DNA from 3 places in the Bacillus cereus group sp. BfR-BA-01430 genome. Region 1 is predicted to be linked to each of the others. Evidence: riboswitches for the same ligand, from Rfam matches in the RefSeq annotation. Region 1 holds a riboswitch; each other region holds the start of a gene.

Region 1 (7,648 bases):
CGTTCACGAATATGCAAATAATCAATCTCACTCTCCATTTGCATCGCTACATTCGTTAGCTCTTCAAATGTCATTTGACCATTTGAAATGACATGAAGTTCATTTTCCATACACATTCGCCTACTTTAAAATGTTTTCAAATAATTCATTAGCAGGAACAAGCTCTTTTGTCATTCCTTTTTCTTTCAACCACTTATTTTGTTTTTCCCATGACTCTTTTGAATCTGATAAAAATGGCTCATCTTTTGTTTCCATTTTTTCTAATAAAATTTTCATGCTCTCCTTCTCAACTTCAGGGACGAGTGGGAAGTTTTCTTTTTCTTGATGATCTAATAAAATGTTAAGAGCCTCATCTGGATTTTTTTTCATAAATTCATATCCCTTTTTCGTACCGCGTAAGAAAGCCTGTAGAGCTTCTTTATCCTTTTTCAACGTTTTCTCTCCTGTGACAAACACAAGTTCATGATAATTTGGCACGCCGTAGTCAGCTGGATTAAAGTACGCTGGCTCGTGACCTTGATGACGCATGACAGGAACTTCATGGTTAATGTATGCCCCTGTGACAGCATCTACTTTTTTCGTAATTAATGCTGGTACTAAATCAAATCCTACATCGACTACTTTTACATCGCTCAGATTCCCACCATCTTCTTTTACCATTGCTTTTAAATACGCTTCACTTAAAGGTGTTCCAGAATAACCAACTGTTTTTCCCACTAAATCTTTTGGTGATTGAATACCTGCTGACTTTAATGAAACAATATGGTTTAACGGTGAGCGAACAACCGCCCCAATTGATTTCACAGGAATTTGTTCATTTGCCTTTGCAATAATTACATCTGGTTGATAGTATAAGCCCACTGTCACTTTTCCTGTTGCTGGTAATGTTAAAGGATCAGTTGGATTAGAAGGGAATTTTATATTTACTTTTACACCTTCTTCTTTAAAATACCCCTTATCGATTGCTGCATAGATAAAACTATGCACCGCATTTGGATACCAATCGAGCATCACCGTAACTTCTTTCTCCTTTTTTTGCTTATCTGACGCTGAATCAGTAGAACATCCTGCAATCATTGCAATGAATAAAGTAAACACAAAGATGTATTTGAATAATTTCATGAATGTTTCCTCCAACTAATAAATTTCTTTTCGAATATAGAAACAAGTAGGACAAACAAAATAGCAAGTAATGATAAAAGGACAATTGGCGCAAAGACTCCCGCCCCATCTAACTGCGTCATCATTCGCTTACTAAAGTAGCCTAAGCCAGCTTGCGCTCCAAGCCACTCACCAATTGCTGCACCGATAACGCTAAGCGGAACAGCAATCTTAAGCGCTGAGAAAAAATAAGGAAGTGCAGATGGCAACTTTAATTTTAAAAAAATATCTTTTTTCGTTGCGCCGTATGTAACTAACAGCTCTTCCCAATCCTTTTTCGTACTGCGCAATCCATCGTACATATTGACCGCAATTGGGAAAAAGGTAATTAAAACCGTCACAACAACTTTGCTCCAAATAGAATATCCAAACCATAAAACAAATAATGGGGCCAAAGCGGTAATCGGTATTGTTTGTGAGGCAACGAGTAACGGATAAAAAGCTCTTTCCATCCATTTACTCGCATTCATTGCCATTGCAAGCCCAACACCAAGGACAATAGAAATTGCAACACCGATAAAAACGACATACAACGTTGCTGGTAAATGAACCGTAAAGAGTATGTCACGCAGCGCCCACATTTTCGCTATAATTGCAGTCGGTGCTGGTAAAATATACATTTCATCTACAATTCTAGCTCCCACTTCCCAGCTTACAAGCAATATGCCACTTAATATACATGCAGGCAGTAGCTCTCTCATTTTCTTCATATAAGCACCTGCCCTTTTAACATACTAAGTAGTTCATCCTTTAACGCTAGTACCTCTGGTCTGTGTAGGTCTTTTCTTGTCCGTTCTTTCCCAAGTGGGACAACACGCTCTGTTAACGTTGTAATCGGCTGCGTTGTCACAATGAGGATTCGATTCGAAAGAAACAGCGCCTCCTCTACATCATGTGTAATAAATAAAATTGTTTTTTTCCACTGTTTCCATTGTTCAAACAACCATTCTTGCAATGTTGCCTTTGTTAATGCATCCAGCGCACTAAACGGTTCATCTAACAATAAAATATCTCCACCTGTTAGTAATGTTCGAATAAACGATACTCGTTGCCGCATTCCTCCCGACAAGTCTTTCGGGTACTTTTGCTCGTATCCTTGTAATCCAAATTGCTCTAAAAGTTCTTTCGCTCTTCTTTCAGCTTCTGTTTTCTTAATTCCTTGACATTCTAAAGGAAGGGCTGCATTTTCAATAATCGTTCTCCATGGCAAGAGCATATCTTTTTGTGGCATATATCCTACAGGATGACTCTTTGTTTCCATCAGTTGAATTGTTCCAGCCGCTGCATCTTCTAATCCTGTAATTAAGCGAAATAATGTACTTTTGCCACAGCCACTCGGCCCGATGATGCTAACAAATTCTTTTTCCTTTATGGAAGCATCTAAGTCCTTTATAATAGGCTTTTCATCATAATGAAAGGAAACATTATGAAACTGTAGTATGCTCTTTGTCTTCAAAACCCCACATCTCCTTGCGATATGCCATATCCCAGAATAAATATTCAAAGCGGCTGGAATATAGGAAAATCTCTTCTAAGCGGGATAATTCTTGTTCTGTTTTTCCTTCAGCTAGTTCGTTTAATAAATCGATTAACCAAATGCAAAGATTCCCATACTCTTCTGAGCTATACCCTTGAATCCATTCCCCAAAGAACTCATGATCTCTTGCTCCTGGAATATCATTTAAACGTTTTCCAATTTCCCAATAACTCCACATACACGGAAGCAGCGCTGCAATAAGCTCAGCCAATGTACCATTTTGCGATACTGACATCATATAGTTTGTGTACGCTAAGTTTTTAGCTGATGGCTTCGCTGCTTCTATCTCTTCTATAGAAATTCCAAGACGCTTTGCATACTGTTTATGAATTGTCATTTCTCCATTTAAAATGCCATCGATTTGTTCCGCAAATTTTGCCATCACTTGTGGATTCGTTGCTTTTACAACACCAATTGCATAAATTTTTGCATAATCTAGCAAATATAAATAATCTTGTATGATGTAATATTGGAACTTATCCTTTTCTAACGTGCCATCTCCCATCCCCGTTACAAAAGGATGATTATGACTTTTTTCCCAAACAGGCTGCACTGCTTCAAATAATCTGTCACAAAATTTCATATATATTTCCCCTTCCTTTATATCTTTTTATCCAAATAAAAAACCACTCCTATATAAGAAGTGGCTACAGCAAATAAAAATATACATATGCATTGCTCCACTTCCCTTCGCTAGTATTACCTAGATCAGGTCCATAAGGGTTAAGGTTCATTCCTCTCTCAGCCTATCAAGCACCCCTAGTGGTATCTGTTATGAAATTATAAAATAAAAAAGCCCCGTTTCCATGCGCAAAGAAACGGGGACTTATACTTTCGTCCAAATTGCTTCCCTACGCTAGCATAACCTAGATCAGGTAATAAAAGGATCAAAGACTTACGGCCTTACTCTCAGTTGGCAACACCAACTCTCCTAGCACAATATAAAATTACCATTGTCAGTATAACACCGTCATCAAGCTTCAGCAACTATTTTAATTTTCTTAATGATCTACTTCATATACTGTTGCTAGAAACATAAATCAGTTGAGGTTCTCCATCCCTGTTATTATTCTCCTCTTTTTTGATTTCACATGGCATCGCACAATTTTCTCATTAAAAAGCAAACTTCCATACACTTAACATTATTTTTCTATTGATTTCATATTACATTTATGTGAATAAGCCCCACTCGATTCTATCTTTATACTATAATAAAAGGTACAGTATTACATCTAGAGGAGGCCTTGATTATATGAACTTGAGAGCTACAGCTTTAACAGCAACTACTGTCGCAATTGCTTCCTTACTTCCTTCTGTAACAGAAGTAGATACGCAGACAGCTGCTGCACAGCAAACATCAAAAGCAAAGACTGGCTATGTGAAAGTAGAAAAAGCAGACTTATATCCAACTACAAATGTTAACAATGATTCAATCGGTAGCATCCCCTATAACACCCCTGTTACCATTCTTGAAACAGTTCACGACTGGTATAAAGTAAATATTCATAATCAGATCGGTTACATAAAAAAAGATGCTATTACATTTACAAAATCTAGTAAGCGAAACGAGCAATATATTGTACATGCAAATGCGTTAAATGTTCGTTCTGAACCGAATACAGAATCTTCTATTCTTGACGTATTACCGAATGGTAAGTTCGTTGCAGTTCAAGGAACAGAAGGAAATTGGTATAAAATTTTTCACAACGGCCAAATTGGATATGTACAAAAAGATTTTGTATCTAGCGGTTCAAAACCTTTAGTAAAAGGAATTACCGTACAAAACACACCTACCTATACCGTTGCTACTCCAAAACTGAACGTACGTAGTAATGCAGGAACGAATAGTACGATCATCGGCTCTTTACAAAACGGTACACAAGTTCAGGTTGTAGAAACAGTCGGAACTTGGTATAAAATTCGCTTCGGCACAGCGTATGGCTATGTAGCCAAACATTATATCATCCAAAATCAAGCGCAAAGCAAAAAGACAAATCCTTCTATCCCAGCTGTTTTTAAATTTCCGACACAAGGAAAAATTAGTTCAACGTTTGATATGCGCTGGGAACAAATGCACTATGGAGTAGATATTGCTGCACAAGGGAATGTTTCTATTCATGCAGCTGCTTCAGGAAAAGTTGTGAAGTCTTATTATTCAGCGAGTTATGGTAATGTTGTTTTCGTTGCTCATCGGATCAATGGAAAATTGTATACAACCGTTTATGCTCATATGAAAGATCGCGCTGTAAAGATCGGAGACACAGTACAAGTTGGACAACTATTAGGTCATATGGGAAATACAGGACATTCCTTTGGACAACATCTTCATTTTGAATTACATAATGGAGAATGGAATTTTGAAAAAACGAATGCAGTTGATCCACTGCCATATTTAGTTAGGTAAATACTATGCCACGCAATATCCCATTCATGATTGAATCTATAGCCTTCTTTGGCTTAATTTGTTGTTTAATTATTTATAATACAAGCATTGTATTTTTATCTATTATTATTACTTTTGTTATTTTAGAAATTATGATGGAAGCATTTCAAATTCGTCTGAAACAAAAAATTGCTCATATTTACGTTATACTTTTTCTTTTAAGTGCTTTTATAACAAACGTAGTAAGTGGTGGCTTTTATCTATCTTCCATATTCCCTGTGTTCTTCTTAGGAGTCTTACTGGTTGTGTCCCAATATATTAATGTTCCTGATAAACAAAAGAAACAAGAAAAACAAAAGCAGCAAGGAATCTAGAAAGAGGAGACAACTCACTTTCTTTGATGTATAAGAAAATACAGGCTGCTAGTTCATACTACTAAGCAAAAAGGATCTCATGTAAATGGAGATCCTTTTTGCTTATATATTTATTTTAGCCACACGCATATTTCTCATAAATGAAGCTTAAGTTATACTTTTTCTCTAGACTCATTCTCTGTTCATCGTCACACCAGTAAAATAAAATATCATGGATCGTTGCATAACGTTTGTTCTTTAAAAACACCTTAAAGAATGATGGTAAACAATCATGTAACTGTATAAAAATATAATTCCGTAAGATTTCTTCCTTATATTCAATCCCTTTACATACATGCAAGAGTTCTTCATAATAATATGCATGCTGAGGAACTTGAATCATTTCAAAGAATGGTATGTAAGATAATAGCTTACCAATAAAGTGTCCATAGCGGTTCATAATCTCTATTGTCATATGTTCCATCATTTCTTTCATAACATATAAATAATCATCGACATGTGTTGTTTTTAATGGGTCAAGCCGATCTGATATTTGTGAAATGACAGCTCTTTGACATGCAATAACAGCATGATTAGGACCATAGTACGAAAGAAAATCTGTGCATTTACGATATTTTCTTAATAAATCAAATGTATATAAATCACCTAAATATGCATTGCAATATATTGCTAGATTCATCATATCATCATTTAGTTCTTTTTTAGAAAGAGATTTTGCTTGTTTACATAGGTAAAAGAATGTGAACTCTAAAACTTCTTTATGAGATACTAATTCTCGATATTCTTCTATACATTTTTCATTAAATTTTACTCTTTTCCAAATCACTGCATCTTCATTTTTTAATTCTCCAACACGGTACTTAATAATTAAATAGTTTAAAGCAACAATTTGTGTTATGGAATCCCACGTTTCATACTCCATTGAAGTATGTACAAATTCATCTAACCTTTGATTTACCATAAATGTATATGCTTCTTGATACCAACCAATCTCTTGGCATAAACGAACGATACGCACCAATGTAGGAATCTCATCTTTATGAAATTGAGGTAATTCTTTTACTTTGTTCATTCCATATAAAATGAATGGAATTAAATTTTCTTCTTTGTAAAACTCTTTTTCTTTCCATACTAGAAGTGTTCTCTCTTTCTCCTCACCTTTCGGACGACAAGGTACAAGTAAAGAAAATAAATCAGCAAAATCTTTTGGTTCCACATATGTATCAATCACCAAATTCCAATTCGGATTGCCCTGCACAGCTTTCATATAACTCCCCTTCCAATTTTCCTTTCTATATAAACACGCTAAAGTTTGTTAATAATAAAAACTCAACAAATATTGCTATATTCAAAATCGCTCATAACCCTTATATCTATTAGTATATCATTTTTTATCGTGATAAAAATTAAGAATAAAAATTTTAAAAAACTTTTCAAATATAGCAATGATCTTTGAATTTTATTTCAGATACATTACACTCACAATTCCTTTTCATTCTAATTGCAAGAATAATGTATCTGATTCTCATTTTTCATCCATAATCGTCTTAAAGTTCGTGTGATCCTTTTGTATGCTCTGATATTTCACCTAAGGCAAAACCAGCTTGATCATCAGCTGCTTCTACTGTTGCTAAATCTCCTAACGCTAACATTCCAACAAGTACCCCGTTCTCTACTACTGGCAATCTTCTCACTTGATATCTTGCCATTAACTCTGTTGCCTTCTCAACCGGGTCGTTAGGTGCTACTGAAACAATATTTGTGGTCATCACATTTGTAATTTTATTAGACCCTGGATGCTTCTCGGCAATTCCACGAACAACTAAATCGCGATCTGTAACAAGACCAACAACTTGATTGTTATCGACGACCGGAATCATACCAATTTCTTCTTCTTTCATTTTAACAGCCGCTTCATACACATTATCTAAAGGCGTACATTGTACAATATTTGTACTCATCAGATCTCTTACAAATGGCATATTATTTGTTCCCTCCTTTTAATACATACCATAGTTTTCCCAAAATCCCTTTATTTATTTCAAATACTTCACTTCATATTTGTTTAGATTTACAACATCGTATGTAAAAGGAGAAAGTATACGTAACATAAGAAAAAAGAGTCAGCAATTATGCTGACTCTTTTTATGACCCGTACGGGATTCGAACCCGTGTTACCGCCGTGAAAGGGCG
Region 2 (7,648 bases), on a different contig from region 1:
TGTGAAAACATATCGCGTAATAACGATAGAAGAATTAGTAGCTGCTCTAGAAGATTCGAAAAAACAAACAATCTCGACACTAATTGATATAAAAGTATTACCTAAAACGATGACAAATGGCTATGACTCTTGGTGGAACGTTGGTGTTGCTGAGATGACTGAAAATAAGAAAATTCAAGCTGCTTATGAAGATCGAATGGGCCATTTAAAACAAGCAAGACAATATTAAAATGCCTTTCTTATTTTAATAGAAGGCAATGAAGCAATTCGTTTCATTGCCTTTTCTAAAGGGAAAAAGGAGCTGGACAAGATGTTTAAAGAAGGAACTGTAAAACTTGGCATTGCACCGATTGGGTGGACCAATGATGATATGCCTGAATTAGGAAAAGAAAATACATTTGAACAATGTATTAGTGAAATGGCATTAGCTGGTTTTACTGGTACTGAAGTTGGCAATAAATATCCAAGAGATGTAGCCATTTTAAAGAAAGCGTTGTCACTAAGAAAGATGGAAATAGCAAGTGCATGGTTTAGCGCTTATTTAACAACAAAACCGCTAAATGAAACGGTGGATCCATTTATGGAACATTGCGATTTCTTGCAACAAATGGGAGCGAAAGTCGTTGTTGTGTCAGAACAAGGACATAGTATTCAAGGGCTGATGGATACACCTCTTTTTGAAAAGAAACCGATTTTTGATGAGGAAAGTTGGCGAAAACTTGCGGAAGGTTTAGACGTTTTAGGGAAATTAGCTCAAGAGCACGGACTTTATCTTGTTTATCATCATCATATGGGAACGGGAGTACAGACAACTGCGGAAATTGAAAAATTGATGTCTTTAACAAATCCAAATGTTGTTCATTTACTCTATGACACTGGTCATCTCTTTTTTTCTGGTGAGGATCCAATATATATATTAGAAAAGTACATGGATCGCATCAAACATGTACATTTAAAAGATGTGCGCTCAAATATTGCAGAGAGAGTAAAACAAAATAAATTAAGCTTTTTACAAGGAGTGAAAGAGGGAGTATTTACAGTTCCAGGTGATGGCAGTATTAACTTTGAACCGATATTTAAGAAATTAGCTGAACAGCATTATACAGGATGGCTATTAGTAGAGGCAGAACAAGATCCAGAAAAAGCAAATCCATTTGAATATGCAGTAAAGGCGCGAACATACATAAATGGAATTTGTAATTTTTGGCAAAAACAAAATAGGTAGGTGTTTTTCATGAAACGTGTAAAGGTTGGTATTGTTGGGTTAGGGAGACTTGGGAAAAAACATGCAGAAAATCTTGCATTTCATATTCGTAACTGTGAATTAACAGCGGTATGTAGTGTAATTGAAGAGGAAGTAAAACAAGCGCAGGAAGAATGGGGCATACCATATGGTTATACAGATTATGATGAAATGCTGCGAAATAAAGAATTAGATGCAATTTTTATTGCTTCGCCATCTGGTTTTCATTGCGAACAGATCGAAAAAGCATTAGAAGCAGGATTCCATGTTTTTAGTGAAAAGCCACTGGGACTATATTTAGAAGAGGCTCTTCATGTAGAAAAGGTAGTACAAAAGCATCCGGATCAAGTATTCATGCTTGGATTTATGAGACGCTTTGATAAATCTTATATGTATGCAAAGAGAAAAATTGAAGAAGGCGTAATCGGTAAGCCAGTTTTAGTACGGTGCTATGGTATAGATCCGACAAAAGCTCTTGATAGTTTTGTGAAATTCGCAAAGAGTAATTATAGCGGGGGCTTATTTTTAGATATGGCCATTCATGATTTAGACTTAGCAAGGTGGTATTTAGAATCAGAGGCAAAACAAGTGTGGGCGATTGGAGGAGCATTTGCTTGTTCTGAATTTAAGGAATTTAACGATGCGGATACTGGAGCGGCACTAATAAAATTTGAAAATGATACAATGGGTATTTTTGTCGCAGGTCGAAACTGCATGCATGGTTATCATATTGAAACGGAAATTATCGGTACAAAAGGATCGCTTCGCGTTGGAACAGTTCCAGAAAAAAATGCCGTGACTGTTTTTGATCAAACAGGTGCAGTTCGCGAATGTTCAGAGGGATTTTTAGAACGTTTTGAACAAGCATATTTAAGTGAAGTAGAAGAGTTTATTCAATGCATTATCGAAAAACGTAAGCCAACAATTACGGTACAAGATGGAGTAAAATCAACAGTGCTTGGATATGCATGTAAAGAATCATTTGAAACAGGTGAACTTATCAATGTTCAGAACTTTCAAATAGATAAAATTCATTCGTAATACATTTCTAGATTATAAGATGGGGTAGGTAGAGGGCTTTTATGATACAAAATAAAGAGCAAGAGGGCACTCTACTCCCTTTTAGAGAAATAGATATCATTTGAAAGGGGTTTATTGCTCCATGGCATTTGTAACAATCATTACATTTTTAGTATATACGATTTTCATTGCCTGGTTTTCTTGGTATAAGACAAGACATATTGATTTAGATAGTTCAGATGGTTATTTTTTAGGTGGTAGAAGTTTGACTGGTATCGTTATCGCAGGATCACTTGTATTAACAAACTTATCAACAGAACAAATGGTAGGACTAAATGGACAAAGCTATGCAACTTCAATGGTCGTCATGGCTTGGGAGGTAACCGCTCCGCTAGCGCTCATTTTTATGGCATTTGTCTTTTTACCTCGTTACTTAAAAAGTGGAATTACAACAATCCCGGATTTTCTAGAGCAACGCTACGATTTACGAACAAGACAAATTATTTCCATTCTATTTTTATTAGGTTATGCCATCGCTTATTTACCAACTGTATTGTATTCCGGTGCACTAGTACTTGATAGCATCTTTAATATTTCACAACTATTTGGGCTTAGTAATTTTACAACGATTATGGTGATTGCACTCATCATTGGTATGACTGGTATTGCCTATGTTGTATTTGGCGGCCTACGTGCATGTGCTATTTCGGATACGCTAAATGGAATTGGTTTAATTATTGGAGGATGCTTAATTCCAATTCTTGGGCTCCTTGCACTTGGAAAAGGGAATATTATGGATGGTGTAAATCTTTTATTACATTCCCATCCGGAAAAATTAAATGCAATTGGAGATTCACAAGATTCTATACCTTGGACAACAATTTTTATGGGGCTATTGTTTAATAACTTATTTTATTGGTGTACCAATCAAGCTATTGTTCAACGTACACTAGGGGCAAAAAATTTAGCAGAAGGACAAAAAGGAGTATTGTTTGCAGGATTATTTAAAGTATTTGGAGCATTATATTTAGTGCTTCCAGGAATCATTGCGTTTCATTTATTTGGCAATCAATTAAAAAATGCTGATATGGCTTATCCGATGTTAGTAATTAAGATTTTACCTGTCGCATTATCAGGATTTTTTGCTGCTGTATTGTTCGGTGCTATTTTAAGTTCATTTAACGGTGCATTAAATAGTTCTATCACTTTATTCACACTTGATTTTTATAAACCAATTTTCAAGAAAGAAGCAAGCGAGAAAGAGTTAGTAAAAGTAGGGCGTATTTTTGCGATTACACTCGGTCTCATTGCGGTTATCGTATCACCATTTATTTTATATGCACCTTCTGGATTATATAACTACTTACAAGAAATGTTTGGCTTTTACAATGTACCAATTATCGCAGCTGTTGTCGTAGGATTTTTTAGTAAAAAAGTACCTGCAAATGCTCCGAAAATTGCTTTAGTCTTTCATATTGTTTTGTATGCGCTCTCAAAAGTGTTTTTAGGATCCATTAATTTTTTATATATTCTTAGTGTATTATTCCCGGCATGTGTAATTATGATGTTAATTGTCGGAAAATTAAAACCGAGAGAAACAGATTTTGAACTTTTCGATGCTAATAAAGTTGATTTAAAGCCATGGAAATATGCAAAGGTATTTTCAATCTTTCTTATTATATTCATGCTAGGTGCCTATGTATTATTCTCACCTATTGGGTTAGCCGCACAGTAATGATGTAATGGAATTGCTAAAAAAATGACTCATTTTTCATATTAATATACTATATAAGTTTGGATAATTGACAACCCTCTAAATTATGTTATGATGATTATCAAAACTACATAGTTATCATCTATCCACTAGGGGTGCCGATATTGGCTGAGATTAAAGTTTATCTTTAAGACTCTTAGTACCTGATCTGGTTCGTACCAGCGTAGGGAAGTGGAAGTGACAAAATATGATATTTATATATCTAGGCCACTTTCTTTACCTATAAGGAAGTGGTTTTTATTTTGTACATTTCTATTTTTTCGTTAGATGTTAGCTAAGTGTAGTATATATGAGGAGGGATACAAATGTCATTTTCACAGTTATTACGTCAAGAAGTTGCTCCGATTTGGCAAGCGAGTTTTGAGCATCCATTTATTAAAGAACTAGGTGAGGGAACATTAGATTTAGCTAGCTTTCGTTACTATGTTTTACAAGATTCCTACTATTTGAGTCACTTTGCTAGAGTACAAACATTAGGGGCGGCGAAGGCAATTGAATTGGAAACGACAGCTCGCATGGCGCATCATGCACAAAATACATATGAAGCAGAATTATCACTGCATGAAAATTTTGCGAAAAAATTAGGAATCACTGAAGAAGAAAAAGCAGCCTTTATTCCAGCACCAACGGCTTATGCATATACATCCCATATGTATCGCGCTGCTTATGAAGGACATTTAGGTGATATTATTGCGGCCATTTTACCGTGTTATTGGTTGTATTATGAAATTGGTGAACGTCTAAAAGAATGTAAACCAGAGGAACCGATTTACCAAGAATGGATTTCAGCATATGGTTCTGATTGGTTCCGCACATTAGTAGAAGAACAAATTATGCGATTAGATCAAATTGCGGAAACAGTAACAGAGTCGGATCGTAAGCGAATGAAACAGCATTTTATCATTAGTAGTCAATATGAATATTCGTTCTGGGAGATGGCTTATACGTTAGAAAAATGGCCTGTTAAAGAAAAAATAGTAACCCGGTAGATGTTCGTTTTATTTCTCCATTTTTCGTAATATATTATGAAAAAATTATACAATTAAAAAGAGAAAGAGGAAAGATAAAGAGGAGGTAGAACCCTCCTCTCTCTTTTTACTATTTTTTAACAAAAAATGGATTTTGATGATGGTATAATAAAAATAAAAAGGAGGTGGAATTTGTATTTTGTTTCAAATTTTAACAGTCTATTGATTTTGGATTTCATGTAAAATAACGAATAAAGAGAGGAAGTATTCATTTTATGGAAACGCTACAGTTGTTAGCCTTTAAAGATGTAATAGATCCACTTTTTGAGCGAACAGTATTTTATGTGCAATGGCCAAAACATTGGTCAAGTCTGTTATTAGAACACAATAGACCATACGAATTAATAAAAAAATTTAAGCTTCTAAATAAAAGATTGTATATCATGTTTTCTGATATTTTATTCATTGAGCATGATCCATATAAGTTAGCAGAAGATAGTCCATGGATTATATCTTTAAAACCTCTCAGCTCTGAACAGCTAGAATATATTTGTCGTCAATGGTATGCGTATATTCATAACTGGAAACCGACCGAAATGCCTGGAGAAGTTTTATTAGAATGGCAACCTAGTGCGATTTCACAGTTGTCGTTACTACATGATAAAAAAACATTTTATATATGGGTACCAGCATTAATTTCACAGTTGTTTTGCGAACATGCATTGCATCTAACTATAAAACAATATGAAGAAGTTCCTTTTTACCCGCTTCGAGAACAAAATAGATGTGAAGCGATGTCTGAGCCTATTCAGGATAAAAAAACAAAGGAATATTTTTCTTATGTATATCGGTTTGAGCTTATCACTCGTGGTATTGAAAATATGTTTTTACTTAAAGTTTCTATTGGTAAAAGGCGTTTTTATCAAACAGCAAATCAATATGAAAATTATATGATTATGAAAAAAAGAAAAGGAACTGTACTAGTCTCTAACTGCCATAATGAAAAGGATCAGTTTGTTACACTCAAAATAGAAGACGCGCGATTTGGAGTGAATTGGTCCAGAGCTTATCGGGAATTACAGAATGTTTTTATGCTTAAGAAACAGTTACATTTAGTTAAGATTATGACGAATCCAAAAAAATATATAAAAGGGAAAAGGGTACGAGCACTTGTTATATATGATGAAAATATCTTTAAGGTTCCTGGTACAAAAATAAAACGGGGGATAAGTAGAAGAGAAAAGGAAGTACTCTTACAAGCATTTCATCAGCGATTTCCTCATTGTACACGTATCCCGCTATGTAAAAATATAACTATAAATCAGAATGATGAGTTATTTCCACTTTATACACCAAAAGGAATGGAAGAGATTACATTAGAACTATGGTCTTCTCAAAAACTTATAGAAATAGAAAAAATATTATTTGAAGAAGAACTAATTTTAGAGAAGAGGACAGATTATTCCTATATATTACATTCTAAACCGCAAATTATACTGAACATCGTCATGTATAATCCAAAAATTATTAAGCAGCACCCATATCGAATGGATTATTGCCATAGGTATAAAGAAGATTGTATCCAAAGTGTGATCCGAGCAATATCTTCTATACCAACGCAATCATTTCAAACATCGTTGTCTTTAATAGAAATTGAAAAGTGTAATGGTCGTGAAAAAATCGATCCGAAACAAGTGATTCGAGAAGCATTTGCAAGAACAAATCGCCTTTCGCAATTTATCGAACGATTAGACGGAGAAGAAATAGAGAAGGAACATATAGTAAGAGCCATTTTTAGTTTGTTAGAAAAGATAGGATTTCGTAAACGAAGCTGGGAGATTATAAATCCATCACATACATATGTTAGTTTATCAATAGAAGAAATTTATAACAATCAATTTGTACCTATTATATCCAAAATAAATGAGGAAGAAATTGTATATAAACTATATGGAAGTCATGAGTGGCGAGACTTTACATCTACCATTTTAAACGTAAGTACACACGAAACGTTCTTACCGCAACCGTCAAAGCGAAATGATATAGGAATCCAATTTAATAAATATATAACGGAAGAATTAACAGTAATTGCAGAAGAAGCCAAAAAGGAAAATAAGCAAGTGTATTTTCTTATAGATGCAAGTATGAGAGAGTATTGGGTTGAAAGTTTGCAAAATGAATGTATGGACTTACATGATCTACCGTATATTAGTGAGGAATTTCAATCGCTTTCTAACGTAACAGTCATTCGTATTAACAATCAATATGATGTTCCGAACTATATGATGCCGTTAGAAAAGGAGTGCGATGAAACAAGGTTATATGTGGACCAAAGTGGACTGTATTATAGTGTAAATGCCTATCCTCTAAGTGATACGGGACAGAAGGAACAACGCATATTAGAATTTGTAGTACTCGGAGCGAAGCAAGAGGAACGAGATCAGGTTGCTAAAATAATCACTTATATGTGCCAAATGAGCATCATACCTGGGAAGCGTCCGTTTATACCATTTCCAATGCAAATGGTAAAGTTAATAAAAAGGTATATAACAGATATTGACTTATGGCAATCAAGTGATGAATTGGACACAGATTGGCTGATAGAAAATGAATAAGGATAGGTGGTGAGAAATTGTGAAAAAA
Region 3 (7,648 bases), on a different contig from region 1:
AGGGAAGTGAATGAAATGGAAGCAGTATTAACAAATTCCTATAATGAAAAAATCAAAGAGTCTCTAGAAAGAATAAACGGAAAAAGTAGAATCCCTATGGATTTCCGAAATCTAGAGGGAGAATTAGAGACAAAAACAATATTGTTTCCAATAGCAACTCATATGGTTGATCTGTTGGGAGCAAGTATAATGTGGTTACATCATATTACTAATGAGAAACATATAATTGTTTTGTATCATGAAAGAGAAAAACTATTTCCTATTATGATCGAAATCTCTCATTTCCTTTCTTATAAAACTTTAAAAGAACAGATTGTTGAGCAAATAGGTCAAATTCAAGCGATGAATGAGACAGACATACAAGAATTACAAAAGCATTATAATCTATCTGGAATTTCACCTATTATTGTTGGTCAAACATACTATCATTCACAGGAGAATGATATATTACAATTTGTCCTTAATGAAGAGAAGCAAGGTGTAGAAGTAATATTTAATGGTTTGATTTGGAAGGAAAAGACGATTGCTCGCTATATGAGGCAAATAGGAGGAGTATTCATACACGCCTTACAGAATAGGGATAAACTTGTTGAGAATTTTCATATTATTACAGATGAAGAGATAGCACTCTATAATGAGATAAATAATACGAAAGCAACATATCCAGAAACAAGCATTGTCGAGATGTTTTATAAAACGGTTGACCAATTTCCAAATCGTATTGCATTATCTTCTAAAGAAGGTGCTTTAACTTATCAAGAATTGAATCAAAGAAGTAATCAAATAGCTCACATGTTAATACAAAATGGTGTGCAACCAGGAGATTATGTGGGGATTTTTATGAAACGCAGTATCGACACAGTGATAAGTATATTAGCTGTGTTGAAGGCTAATGCGGCATATGTTCCAATTGATCCAGATTATCCGCAAAGTAGAATTGAGTATATTATTCAAGATAGTAAAGCGAAAGTTATTTTAACAAAAGAAACAGAGATTACATCTAAAGGTATTCAAGCAATCTCAATCTATGACAGAGAGAATTATTTAGTTAATGATGTGAAGCTTCCTATAAATTGTGATGATATAGCATATATGATTTATACATCAGGATCGACAGGAAATCCAAAAGGAACAATGTTAGCTCATCGAGGTGTTGTCAATTTATGCACTTGGATGCAACGACAGTATGAATTAACAGAAGAGGATGTATTTGCACAGTTTCCTTCATTTAGCTTTGATGCTTCTGTATGGGAATTATTTGCTGCTTTATTTTGCGGAGGCACTTTATATGTATTATTAGAAGAAGAACGTTTATCAGTAGAAGCATTTGCAAATGCAATACATAGAGTAAAAGCAACTTCTATTTTAGCGTTAGCGACAGTTTTTGTAAGACAAGTAGCAACCTATTTAGAAGATGAAGAGATATATAAGCTGAATTCATTGAAACGGATTGCGATTGGCGGAGAGATGTTACCGATCGAGGTAATTAAATTGTGGAGAGAAAGAATTGGAACAGATATTCAAATTCATAATGTATACGGGCCGACAGAGTGTACAGTCGTAACAACAACTTATCCGATTCCGAGTCAATTGAATGAGAATATTGTAAGTGTTCCAATTGGTAAGCCGTGTGCGAATTATCGAATTATGATATTGGATGAGAATATGAGGCTTTGTCCAATTGGTGTACCTGGCGAACTGCATATAGAGTCAGTAGGACTAGCAAAAGGATATTTTAATAAACCGGAAAAAACAGCAGAAGCATTTGTTCCAAATCCATTTAATCCTGATGTTAATATATATAAAACTGGAGATATCGTTAGACTCTTAGAAGATGGGAATATTGAATTTTTACATAGAAAAGATGATCAAGTGAAAATTAGAGGACATCGTATTGAGTTAGGAGAAATTCAAAATCAAATTTCTCAAAATCATAATGTAAAAGAAAATATTGTGTTTGCTAAGAAAAGTAAAGAAGGAAGTCAATATTTGATTGCTTTTTATACAACTTTAACGAAAAAAGACATACCAGAACTCATTTACAAATTACAAGAGCAGTTACCAGATTATATGATTCCGTCTAAGTTAATTTATATTGATGAACTACCACTTACACCAAATAAGAAAATAGATGTTAAGAAACTAGGACAACTAGAAGAAGCGTATGAGCCGACTCGTCTACAAGAATATGTGGCACCATCTACTGAAGCGGAGAAGATCATCGCACAGGCTTGGGCAGAAGTATTAGGAGTTTCCAAAATTGGTGTACATGATGATTTCTTTACTATTGGTGGGCATTCATTAAAAGTATTACGTATTTTAACATTGTTAAAAGAAGATTTTCCGCATTTAACAATTCAAGACTTCTTTAAGGAAAAGACGGTATATAAGTTAGCGCGAATACAAAGGGAGTTAACCCTAGAAGAAAATGTATTTCATGAATATAAATGGATACATGAACCAGAGGCGATTCAGTATACGGAAGGAATAACGGATAACCGGATTTCAAATGTCTTTTTAACAGGAGCAACAGGTTATTTAGGGTCACATATCCTATATGAATTATTACAGCAAACTTCAGCTCATATTTATTGTTTAGTAAGACCTAAAAGAGATGTAGAGCAAAGAATTATTGAAACTGTAACAGGCTATTTTCATGATATTCCAAATGAAGCTCTGGCACGTATAACAGCTGTTCCTGGTGACCTTGGTGAAGAATACTTTGGGCTTAGTAAGGAAGAGTTTATAGCGATACGTTCTAAAGTTGATGCAGTCATTCACTGCGGGGCGGACGTAAGACATTTTGGTGATGTAAAGCAATTTGAAAATGTAAATATTCAAGGGACAAAGCGCATGCTTGCATTAGCCGATGAAGGAGCAGCATTCCACTTTATTTCTACGATTAGTGTTCCAATCGATTTAGCAGTAGAACAATGGGATACGTATAAAAAACGCGGTGATTTTGAGTATAATGTAGAGCTAGAGAATGTATATTCCAATAGTAAACTACAGGCAGAAAATCTTGTTCGTGAAGCAATGAGTCGTGGCATGAGAGGGAATATTTATCGTGCTGGCAATTTAGCATGTCATTCCGAAACGGGAGTATTTCAACAAAATATTGAAGGAAATGCATTTTATCGTCTCATTAAAACAATGTTATTAATTGGACAAGCGCCAAACGTGAAGTGGAAAGTAGACTTTGCTCCAATTGATTTTGCAAGTAAATCGATTGTGACTTATATGCAAGATCCTCAAATTATAGGTGAAACATTGCATATTTGTCATCCAGATCCGATTGATTTTGTACATTTTGTACAGTTAATTATAGAATGTGGGCATCATTTAGAAGTTGTTCCGCTTTCGCAATATGTAGATTCAGGGTTACAGTTAGCGAAAGAGGATGAGGAGATAGCAGAATTGATTGCTTCACAAGTAGCTGGCGATGGAGCGCAGCAGTCTGAAATTGTAATAGGTACAAAACGAACAAATGAATGGATAAAGAAAAAGCAAATTGCAGTGCCAGTCATTGACAAACAGTTTATTCAGAAGCTATTAGTACATGGAAAACAAGTGGGGTATTTTCCACACATAGAAAAATAGCAGACAAAATGTACCATGCTTTTGTTTGTTCAATAAAATAAATCATGCTACAATGAAAACGAATTAAGGACCGGGGAGCCAAGTGGCTGAGAGGATGTAAAGGAACATCGACCCTCAACCTGATCTGGATAATGCCAGCGTAGGGAGTTGCTTAAGGGAATGTAGCATATGTTATTTTATAATAACTTGCATACAAGGCTTTCCTACGTCATAGTAGGAAAGCCTTTTCTTTTTTTAAAACATATTATTTTGCAAAGGGGATTTTAGCATGTCACAACAAGTTACAATTTCATTTTCAGTGGTACCACAAGCAAAAACAAAAGATTTATATGCGGTTGTGGATAAGGCAATTGAAGTTGTCCAACAATCAGGCGTTCGTTACGAAGTAGGCGCGATGGAAACAACGATGGAAGGAGATTTAGATGAACTTCTTGATATCATAAAACGTGCACAACAAGCTTGTGTAGATGCTGGAGCAGAAGAAGTGATTACTTCTATTAAAATCCACTATCGTCCAAGTACAGGTGTAACAATTGATGAAAAAGTATGGAAGTATCGTGATGAATATGACAAAACAGAAGCGATCTAATTTCGCAATTACAACGATTTGGCTGATTCTTCTCATTGCGATATGGGAAGGATCTGTTTCATTATTTCACATTGAACCATGGATATTGCCAAAGCCCTCTACAATCGTACAAGAATTAATTGGCATGAAAGAGCTATTACTTCCAAATATAACAAAGACGTTGCAAGAAGTGATAAGCGGTTTGTTTTTTGCAATTCTACTTGGAACAAGTATTGCTATTATTATGGATGTTATCCCGATTTTTCGTCTTCTTATGAATCCGTTACTTGTCATTTCACAAACTATTCCAATTGTTGTGCTTGCACCTTTATTTATCATTTGGTTTGGATATGGAATGCTACCAAAGGTGATGGTTGTTATTCTCGTTTGTTTCTTTCCCATTGCCCTTAGTATTTTAGAAGGGTTTCAAACAGTAGATAAAAATATGCTCAAATTATTACAAACAATGCGTGCATCAAAATGGCAAATGTATCAAAAAGTAAAATTTCCTGCTGTGCTTCCATATTTTTTCTCAGGGTTAAAAATTGCTGTTACATATAGTGTGATGGGGGCAATTATTGGTGAATGGCTTGGTGCAAGCGAAGGATTAGGGGTTATGTTAACCCGTGCAACAAAGTCATTTTTAACTGCTCGTGTATTTGGTATAGCGGCTATGATTGTAATCGTCACGTTATTTTTATATTCTATCGTAGAATTTATGGCAAGAATAACAGCACCATGGATATATAGAAAGGAAGACAAAAAATGAAAAAGAGCTTAAAAGTCATGTTAGCAACACTGCTTGCAGTAAGTGTTGTCGGCTGTAATACAGCGAAGAAAGAAGATAGTGGTGACAAAGAGAAAAAAGTAAAAGTTGTTTTAGATTGGTTTCCGAATACAAACCATACTGGTTTATATGTAGCAAAAACAAAAGATTATTATAAGAAACAAGGTTTAGATGTAGAAATGATACAGCCTGGTGATAATGTATCAGCAGAGCAAATGATTGCTTCTGGAAAAGCTGATTTTGGTGTGAGCTATCAAGAAAATGTTACATCGGCACGTGTGGAAGGGATTCCAGTTGTATCAATTGGAGCAATTATACAACATAACACATCGGCATTTGCCTCTTTAAAAAAAGATAATATTACTTCACCAAAAGATTTTGAAGGAAAGCGTTATGGAGGATGGGGAGCACCAGCAGAAGAAGCAACTTTAAAAACCATTATGGATAAACATCAAGCAGACTTTAGTAAAGTAGAAAAAATTGTGCTTGGACAAACAGACTTCTTCAAATCAATTGGTCGTGATGCTGATTTTGAATGGATTTATTATGGCTGGGATGGAATTGAAGCGAAACGTAAAGGAAAAGAATTAAATACAATAATGGTAAAAGATTTAGATCCAGCACTAGATTTTTATAGCCCTGTTCTTATTACAAGTGAAAAGAACATAAAGCAAAATAAAGATGTTGTGAAAAAGTTTATGAGTGCAACAGCAGAAGGATATCATTTTGCAATTCAGGAACCAAAACAAGCAGCTGATATTTTAATTAAGAATGTTCCAGATATTAATAAAGAGTTAGTGCAAGAAAGTCAAAAGTGGTTAAGTACAAAATATCAAGATGATGCAAAAGCGTGGGGAGTACAGAAGGAAGAGGTTTGGACAAATTACATGAATTTCTTATACGATAATAAGGTAATCAAAAAGAAAATTGATGTAAAAGATGCCTTTACAAATGAATTCCTTCCAAGTGAAAAATGAGTGGATTACGAATAAAAGATGTTGTGAAAGCATTCGATGGTAAAAATGTATTAGAGAATATTCATGCTTCTATACAAGAAGGCGAATTTGTATCATTTGTAGGCCCGAGCGGTTGTGGGAAAAGTACATTGCTTAATATGATCGCAAGTATTGAAGATACGACGAGCGGTGAGATTATGTATCATGATGAGCTTGTACAAACACAAGACTGTGTAAGTTATATGCCGCAGCAAGATTTATTGCTTCCGTGGCGTTCAGCTTTACAAAATATTGTGTTGCCATTAGAAATTGAGGGGAAGAAGTCCAAGAAAGAGCGTTTAGCAGAGGGGATGGAAGCATTAAAACAATTTGGGTTGTTTGAATATGCAGATCACTATCCCGACTCATTATCTGGAGGAATGAGGCAGCGGATTAGCTTTCTTCGTACGTATTTATGTGAGAAACCTGTTATGCTACTTGATGAACCGTTCGGAAAGTTAGATGCCTTTACAAAAATGGAAGTGCATCGCTGGCTTTTAGATTCTTGGCATCAAGAGAAACAAACAATTGTAATGGTAACGCACGACTTAGATGAAGCGATACTATTATCTGATCGTGTATTCATCTTATCGCAAAGACCAGCAACTATTGTAGGTGAAGTGCACGTTCATTTACCTCGTCCGCGAACAATGGATATGTTAACATCTGTTGAATTAAAAGAAGATAAAACAGAAATTTTAAAGATATTAGCTCCGTATATGAAGAAATAAAGAAAGCCTCTGAATGTGAGATGTTCAGAGGCTTGTTATTTTTTAGAGAAATAGAAGCTCGACAAAAGAAAAACATTCACATTTATAGTGAATGCCTTTTCCCTGTGATTAACATAATTTTGGAGAACTCTTACATGAGAATTATATGAAGAAGCACGCTTATGGTGCGCATATAAGCGTGCTTTTTCTATCATATTGTCTATTTTATAACTATTTATAGATGCCTTTCCCTAACAGGCTACTATCTTTGTTTATATGTATAGATAGCTTAAATTGGAACAACGATTGTCCCTATAACTACAGGATAATGTGGTGAATAAAGAAAAACAAGAGATTTAAAAGGAAATTCATGTAAACTTCAATTTAACTTCATATAAACTTCATATTGGAAACTGAATATAAGGATAATTTGTTTCTTGAGAAGGAAAGCGTCTCCATGCTAAATGAAAGGAATCTGGGAGAGGAATTATTACATAAAGTGAAACTTTAATCAGTGGGAGTTTTACTGCCCTAAAATAGCGGAATACAATAAGGTGAGAACGTATGAAGACAGGATCTGTTTTGAAATAGATTTATAATGAGACAGAGAACACGGTAAATATACGAATAACTTCAACTGATTAGAGTGAATAACAATCCGAGGAAAGGCATTACGAAAATAAGAATCCCCCATCAGGGATTCTTAGAAAGATAGATGGGGGAGTTCAATAAATAGAAAGTAAGTTCAAACTAATTCATTTGTATAACTGGATTTAACATATTTGCTACAGTGCCTGTTCCGGCACCACCAATTGTAACAGAGCCACCCGGAGGAATTTCACTATTCCAGCCAGCATTTGTTATGACATAATGATCATTTTCTTTACGAATAAGTTTCGAGTCCCAAAATTGTGTTAAATTTCCGTTATAATCAAATTCTAAATTCCAATTTTTAATAGGTGTTGTCCCTGTATTTTTAACGGTAATA

What was found. A riboswitch is a leader RNA that binds a small molecule or an ion and turns the genes downstream of it on or off. The one in region 1 is predicted to bind thiamine pyrophosphate.
Region 2: linked by a shared signal. The riboswitch ahead of tenA (thiaminase II) and the one ahead of tenA (thiaminase II) in region 1 are both predicted to bind thiamine pyrophosphate.
Region 3: linked by a shared signal. The riboswitch ahead of MR058_RS12900 (MTH1187 family thiamine-binding protein) and the one ahead of tenA (thiaminase II) in region 1 are both predicted to bind thiamine pyrophosphate.

Annotation. Positions count from the first base shown of each region.
Region 1 is NZ_JAKUEW010000001.1:2,219-9,866, reverse strand. Features, by position in the region: gene tenI (thiazole tautomerase TenI) at 1-110, opposite strand, end outside; gene MR058_RS00150 (ABC transporter substrate-binding protein) at 121-1,122, opposite strand; gene MR058_RS00145 (ABC transporter permease) at 1,119-1,871, opposite strand; gene MR058_RS00140 (ABC transporter ATP-binding protein) at 1,868-2,617, opposite strand; gene tenA (thiaminase II) at 2,586-3,281, opposite strand; TPP riboswitch at 3,367-3,469, opposite strand; TPP riboswitch at 3,530-3,641, opposite strand; gene MR058_RS00130 (SH3 domain-containing protein) at 3,951-5,102, shown strand; gene MR058_RS00125 (hypothetical protein) at 5,108-5,455, shown strand; gene MR058_RS00120 (DUF3965 domain-containing protein) at 5,571-6,722, opposite strand; gene MR058_RS00115 (CBS domain-containing protein) at 7,003-7,437, opposite strand; tRNA gene MR058_RS00110 (tRNA-Glu) at 7,604-7,648, opposite strand, start outside.
Region 2 is NZ_JAKUEW010000002.1:288,535-296,182, reverse strand. Features, by position in the region: gene iolD (3D-(3,5/4)-trihydroxycyclohexane-1,2-dione acylhydrolase (decyclizing)) at 1-229, shown strand, start outside; gene iolE (myo-inosose-2 dehydratase) at 311-1,225, shown strand; gene MR058_RS05935 (Gfo/Idh/MocA family oxidoreductase) at 1,235-2,284, shown strand; gene MR058_RS05930 (solute:sodium symporter family transporter) at 2,406-3,998, shown strand; TPP riboswitch at 4,119-4,224, shown strand; gene tenA (thiaminase II) at 4,343-5,026, shown strand; gene MR058_RS05920 (pPIWI_RE module domain-containing protein) at 5,281-7,620, shown strand.
Region 3 is NZ_JAKUEW010000006.1:113,335-120,982, forward strand. Features, by position in the region: gene MR058_RS12895 (non-ribosomal peptide synthetase family protein) at 97-3,600, shown strand; TPP riboswitch at 3,662-3,763, shown strand; gene MR058_RS12900 (MTH1187 family thiamine-binding protein) at 3,869-4,189, shown strand; gene MR058_RS12905 (ABC transporter permease) at 4,161-4,937, shown strand; gene MR058_RS12910 (ABC transporter substrate-binding protein) at 4,934-5,932, shown strand; gene MR058_RS12915 (ABC transporter ATP-binding protein) at 5,929-6,681, shown strand; gene MR058_RS12920 (glycosyl hydrolase family 18 protein) at 7,411-7,648, opposite strand, start outside.